2 regions of the Crossiella sp. CA198 genome follow, and region 2 is predicted to be linked to the other one. Evidence: riboswitches for the same ligand, from Rfam matches in the RefSeq annotation. Region 2 holds a riboswitch; the other holds the start of a gene.
What was found. A riboswitch is a leader RNA that binds a small molecule or an ion and turns the genes downstream of it on or off. The one in region 2 is predicted to bind thiamine pyrophosphate.
Positions count from the first base shown of each region.

Region 1: another riboswitch for thiamine pyrophosphate. It lies ahead of ACTOWY_RS32370 (thiamine ABC transporter substrate-binding protein); the one in region 2 lies ahead of thiO (glycine oxidase ThiO).

Region 1 covers NZ_JBQJIM010000022.1:111,957-115,157, forward strand. The annotation lists gene ACTOWY_RS32365 (ABC transporter permease) at 1-668, opposite strand, end outside; gene ACTOWY_RS32370 (thiamine ABC transporter substrate-binding protein) at 644-1,651, opposite strand; TPP riboswitch at 1,696-1,808, opposite strand; gene ACTOWY_RS32375 (4a-hydroxytetrahydrobiopterin dehydratase) at 1,863-2,159, shown strand; gene ACTOWY_RS32380 (alkaline phosphatase PhoX) at 2,156-3,201, opposite strand, start outside.
Region 2 covers NZ_JBQJIM010000006.1:315,539-318,739, reverse strand. The annotation lists gene ACTOWY_RS12640 (S1 family peptidase) at 1-843, shown strand, start outside; gene thiE (thiamine phosphate synthase) at 953-1,606, opposite strand; TPP riboswitch at 1,652-1,763, shown strand; gene thiO (glycine oxidase ThiO) at 1,758-2,858, shown strand; gene thiS (sulfur carrier protein ThiS) at 2,855-3,055, shown strand; gene ACTOWY_RS12620 (thiazole synthase) at 3,056-3,201, shown strand, end outside.

The sequences.
Region 1 (3,201 bases), on a different contig from region 2:
TTGACCGTGCGCAGGTAGATCTCGGTTTCCAGGGTGCGCAGCCGGGAGCCGCCCAGGATCAGCACCACGCCAAAAGCGGTGGAGCAGAACAGGAACACCACCGCGGCGGCCGAGCCGATGGCCGGGCCGAGCGCGGGCAGGGTGACGCTGAGGAAGGTGCGCCAGCGGGAGGCGCCCAGCGCGCGGGCGGCGTCCTCGGCCCTGCGGTCCAGGTGCGACCACAGGCCGCCGACGGTGCGCGCGACCACGGCCACGTTGAAGAAGGCGTTGGCCAGCACGATGCCCAGCGCGCCCGCGTCGCCGAGCACCGCGCGGAAGGCCAGGCCCACCACCACGGTGGGCAGCACGAACGGAATGGTGATGGCCAGCCGGACGAAGCCGCGCCCGCGCACCTGGCAGCGGGCGAGCAGGTAGGCCACCGGCATCCCGGCCAGCAGCGCGACCGCGGTGGCCGCGGCGGCCTGGCCAAGGGTGAAGGCGACCAGGTCCCAGGTCGCCGGGTCGGCCAGGGTCTTGCCGACCCCGGTGCGACCCAGCCCCAGCCCGATGATCGCGGCCACCGGCCAGGCGAAGAAGACGGCCAGGAAGCCCAGCGGCACCGCCGCCGCGACACTGAGTCCGATGCGGGCCGCCCGCCCCGTAGCTAGCCCTGAACGAGCTTGCGCCACTGCTCCACCCAGCGCTCCCGGCCCTCGGCGATCTTGGCCGCGGGCAGCGTGGCGGCCGACTGCGGCTGCGGCGCGACCTGCTGCCACACCGCGGGCAGCGCCACACCCTCGCGCGCCGGGTAGACATACATCTGCTCGGCGACCTGGGCCTGGAACTTCTCGCCCAGCAAGAAGTCGACCAGCTTGCGCGCGGCCTCGGGCTGCTTGGCGCCCTTGAGCACGCCGGTGTACTCGACCTGCCGGTAACAGGTGTCCAGCAGCGCCTTGGTCTTCGGCTTGCCGTCCGGCCCGACCTCGGCCGCGGGTGAGGAGGCGTAGGAGAGCACGATCGGCCGGTTTCCCTTGCCGCCCACCGAGAACTCCTGCTTGTAGGCGGTCTCCCAGCCGTTGACCACCTTGACCCCGTTGGCCTTCAACCGGTTCCAGTAGCCCGGCCAGCCGTCCTCGCCGAACTTGGCCACCGTGTTGAGCAGGAAGGCCAGGCCGGGTGAGGAGGTCGCCGGGTCGGAGACCACCAGCAGGTCCTTGTACTTCGGGTCGGCCAGCTCGTCCAGGGACTTCGGCTCGGCCAGCCCCTTCCGCGCGAAGTAGGCCAGGTCGACGTTCATGCACACATCGCCCAGGTCGACCGCGGACAGCGCGCCGGAGCTGTCGGCGGCGTAGCGCTGCGGGCCCTTGGCCGCCTCCGGGCTCTGGTAGGACTCCAGCAGGCCGTTGTCGATGGCCCTGGAGGCGAAGGTGGAGTCCACGCCGAAGACCACGTCGCCGAGTGGGTTGGCCTTGGTGAGCACCAGCTGGTTGGTCAGCGCGCCCGCGTCGCCCAGCGCCCGCTGCTCCACGGTGATGCCGCTCTGCTTCTTGAACTCGGCGAACAGGCCCTCGCTGACCGCGAAGGACTCGTGCGTGAGCAGCACCACCTTGGTCTCGCCGGGTGGGGCCGGGGTGGTCCCGGAACCGCCGATCAGCGAGCAGCCGGTGAGCATGGCAAGGGTGGTGACCAGCGCGAACGCGGTCGTGGTGCGACGCAAAGTTCCTCCTGACGCAATCCCTACACCGGCATGATCCGGATCAGGTGCGGACGGTCGAGAGCTGACCGCTCTCCTCTCAGCCCGGCTACACCGGACTCCCGTGGCATCTAGGGGCTAGACCTTACGCCGGGTCGCGCGCGGGCACCCGCACGAGGACCATGAAGGCATGGCCGAACTGCTGAGCGATGACCAGATCCACGACCACCTGCTCCGGCTGCCGCAGTGGCTGGCCGAGGGCACCGCACTGGTGCGCACGGTCGAACTGGACAGCTTCCCGCAGGCCATCCAGGTGGTGAACCGGGTGGCGGAGATCGCGGAGAACGACAACCACCACCCGGACATCGACATCCGCTGGCGCACCCTGACCTTCCGCTGCTCCACCCACTCCAAGGGCGGCATCACGACGCTGGACGCGGCCCTGGCGCAGGAGATCGACGGTGTGATCGAGGCGATCGCGGGCTAGCTCCGGAACGGCCCGGTGACCTCGTAGGTGATGCCACCGCTGCTGGACCCGCTGGTGCCGCGCTGGGAGGAGAAGTAGAGCCGGTTGCCCGCCGGGCTGAACGCGGGTCCGGTGATCTCCGACCCGCTCTGCCCGGTGATCCGCAGGAACGGCGCGACGATGCCTGCCGGAGTGATGAGGCAGATCTCCATGTTGCCGCCGTCCTCGGCCACGAACAGGTCGCCGCTGCTGGTCCCGGTGACGTTGTCCACCCCGGTCAGCGGCGCGGCGCCGCCGGTGACCAGGTTGTCGTCGTAGGTCAGGCTGATCGAGCTGGTGCCGGCGTGGTACGCCCAGACCCGGTTGTCGCCCTTGGTGGTGAACCAGCAGGTGCCGCCCGCGTAGTAGCAGCCCTCACCGCCGTTGAAGCGTTTCGCGCCGACGACCTGGTTGCGGGTCGCGGTCGGGCTGCCGTCGACGTCGCCGACAACACCCCAGGTCACCGGGCCACTGGTCTGCGAACTGGTGCCCTTGAGCACCTCAAGGGTGCCACTGGAGAGGTCGCCCCAGGTGGTGGGCTTGAAGCGATAGAAGCAGCCGTCCGGCACGTCCTCGGTGAGGTAGACGTAGCCGTGGTCGGGGTCGGCGGCGCAGGCCTCATGCTTGAACCGGCCCATCGCGGGGCGGCGGATGGCGGCCTTGACGCCCCACGGGTCGGTCTCGTAGACGTAGCCGCGGTCGACCTCCTCACAGGACAGCCAGGTGTTCCAGGGGGTGGCGCCCCCGGCACAGTTGACGTTGGTGTTGGCCAGCGTGCGGTAGGCCCCGGTGATCTGGCCACTGGCGTTGAACTTGACCGCGCCGACCCCGCCGGTGCTGGACACCTCGCTGTTGGAGACGTAGATCCAGCCGCTGCCGTCGACGAAACAGGCCCCGCCGTCCGGCGCCGGGTGCCAGGTGTAGCCGGTCCCGGCCACCTGCTGCCCGGTCCGCGCGATGACCCGGCTGGTGAAGCCCTGCGGTAACTGGATGCCGTTGCCGTCCGCGGCCAGCAGTGGACCGT
Region 2 (3,201 bases):
GACCTGGACGCGGCCAAGGCCGCCCTGGACACCCGGCAGGCCCCGCGCGAGGTCACCAGCTTCTACGTGGACGAGCCCGGCAACCGGCTCGTGATCACCACGACTCCCGGCGGCCGGGCCGCCGCCGAGCGCTTCGCCTCGGGCACGCAGGGGGTGCGGGTGGTGGAGAGTTCCGCCGCGGCCACCCCGACCGGCGATCTCGCCGGCGGCGGCGCGATCTACATGAGCGGTGCGGCCGGTGGCCGCTGCTCGGCCGGGTTCACCGCGACCAGCGCCGACGGCCAGCCCCGGCTGCTCACCGCCGGGCACTGCGCGGACGGCGGCAGCCTGGTCAACGCGCTGGGCAACGTCAAGATCGGCGACTTCAGCCGGGTCAACTGGAAGGACCAGAACGACTTCGCCGAGGTGACCGTGGACCCGGCGGCGGGCTGGACGCTGCTGCCCCAGGTCAGCACGCACGACGGCGGCGCGGTGACGATCAAGGGATCCACCGAGGCCGCGGTGGGCGCGAGCCTGTGCAAATCCGGCTCCACCACCAGGTGGACCTGCGGCGTGGTCACCGCGCGCAATGTCACGGTGAAGTACGGTCAGATCGACGGCTCCGCGATCACGGTGCGCGGCCTGGTGCAGCACAACGCCTGCGTGGAACCGGGCGACTCCGGCGGTTCCACCGTCTCCGGCGACCAGGCCCAGGGCATCACCAGCGGCGCCAAGCTCTACGACGCCAACGGCGACGGCCGCAACGACAGCTGCCTGGCCAAGCGCGGCGAGGAATCAGTGTCCTGGCACCAGCCGGTCAACGAGGCGCTCAAGGTCTACCGGCTGACCCTGGCCACCGGCTGAGGCTTCCCGGCGCGCGGTGTGTTGTCAGCCCCCCGACCGCACCGCACCGGGTTGGTAAGACGACAGCGGCGTTCCCGCCTTTCCCGGCGGGAACGCCGCGGTCGTCAGGTCAGCCGAGCCGGGCCTTCAACCGGGCCGCGGCGGCCGCCGGGTCCGCGGCCTCGGTGAGCACCCGGACCACCACGATCCGGTCCGCCCCGGCGGCCAGTACCTCGGGCAGCCGGGTCTCGTCGATGCCGCCGATGGCGAACCAGGGCCGGTCGTGCCGGGCGGCCGCGGTGTGCCGCACCAGGTCCAGGCCGGGCGCGGGGCGACCGGGTTTGGTCGGGGTCGGCCAGCACGGGCCGGTGCAGAAGTAGTCCACGCCCGGCTCGATCGCCGCGGCGTCGGACTGCGCGTTGTCGTGGGTGGAGCGGCCGATCACCACCTGCTCGCCGACGATCCGCCTGGCCAGTGGCACCGGCAGGTCGTCCTGACCCAGGTGCAGCACATCTGCGCCGGCGGCCAGCGCGACATCGGCGCGGTCGTTCACCGCGAGCAGCACGTCGTGCTTGGCGCAGGCCGCCGCGAAGACCTCCAGCAGCCGCAGCTCCTCGGCGGCCTCCAGGCCCTTCTCCCGCAACTGCACGATGTCCACGCCGCCGGCCAGCGCGGCGTCCAGGAAGGCCGGCAGGTCGCCGCGTTCGCGACGGCCGTCGGTGCACAGGTACAGCCGCGCCGCGCGCAGCCGCTGGCGAATCTGATCTCCGTCGAGTCCGGGCACGGTAAGCGAGCCTATGCGCCCCCAGTCCCGGCTGCTACGGTGGAATTCGGTCCGCACGGGAGCCCGGGAGAGCACTGGGCTGAGAGGGAGTCTGCTGACTCCGACCGTCGAACCTGATCCGGGTCATGCCGGCGCAGGGAGCGTGAGATTCGTGTCGAAGGCAGTCGTCGTCGTGGGTGGCGGCGTTATCGGTCTGTCCATTGCCTGGCGAGCCGCCGCGGCCGGATTCCGGGTCCGGGTGGTCGATCCGGCTCCGGGTTCCGGCTCGTCCTGGGTGGCGGGCGGCATGCTCGCCCCGGTCACCGAGGCCTGGCCGGGGGAGGAGGACGTGCTCGCCCTGGGCGCGGCCTCACTGCGCCGCTGGCCGGAATTCGCCGCCCGGCTACAAGCCGAGGCGGGCCGCGATCCCGGCTTGCACACCGCGGGCACCCTGGCCGTTGGGGTGGACGCGGCCGACCGGGACGAGCTGTCCCGGCTGGCCGGATACCTGACCTCGCTGGGCCGGGAGGTGCACCAGCTCACCGGCCGGGAACTGCGCAGGCTGGAGCCCGCACTCGGCCCGGCCGTCCGCGGTGGCCTCAACGTGCCCGGCGACCTGTCCGTGGACAACCGGCTGTTCCTGGCCGCGCTCCGGGCCGCCTGCGCGGCCAACGGGGTCGAGTTCATCGCGGTGGCAGCGGCGGAGACCTTGCCCGGCAAGGTGCTGCTGGACAACGGGTCCATTTTGGACAGTGAGGTGACGGTGCTCGCCGCCGGAGCCTGGAGCGCCCGGCTCTACCCGGGCCTGGCGGGCCTGATCCGCCCGGTCAAGGGCGAGATCCTGCGGCTGCGGCACCGCCGTGGCGCGCTGCCGCCGCCCACTCGCACCGTACGCGGCTCGGTGCGCGGCAAGCCGATCTACCTGGTTCCCCGGCCGGACAACGGTCTGGTGCTCGGCGCGACCCAGTACGAGGCCGGGTTCGACACCGATGTGGTGGCCGGTGGCGTGCGCGATCTGTTGCTGCACGCCGAGGAACTCATGCCATCGATCGCCGAGTACGCCCTGGTCGAGACCGCCGCGGGCCTGCGTCCGGGCAGCATGGACAACCTGCCGTTGCTGGGCTGGCTGGAACCCGGCCTGCTGGTGGCGGCCGGACACCACCGCAACGGCGTGCTGCTCGCCCCGGTCACCGCCGAGGTCGTGCTGGACCTGTTGGCGGGCAAGGAGATCACCCCCGAAGCGAAAGCAGCCGACCCCGGGAGGAGCAGATGAAGGTACGGGTCAACGGCAACGACCATCAGCTGGCCGAGAGTGCCACGGTGGCCGAGGTGCTGACCCTGCTGGCCGCACCCAGCACGGGCATCGCGGTCGCCCTCGACGGCGCCGTGGTGCCCCGCGCGAGCTGGGCGGAGACCAGGTTGCGCGAGGGTTCGGTCGTGGAAGTGCTCACTGCGGTACAGGGAGGTTGAGTGGACGGCCAGCTGGTGATCGCCGAACACGAGTTCGGCTCAAGACTGGTGATGGGCACCGGCGGCGCGCAGAACCTGTCCATCCTGGAGCAGGCCCTGGTGACCTCCGGCACGGAGCTGACCACGGTGGCCATGCGCAGGCTGGA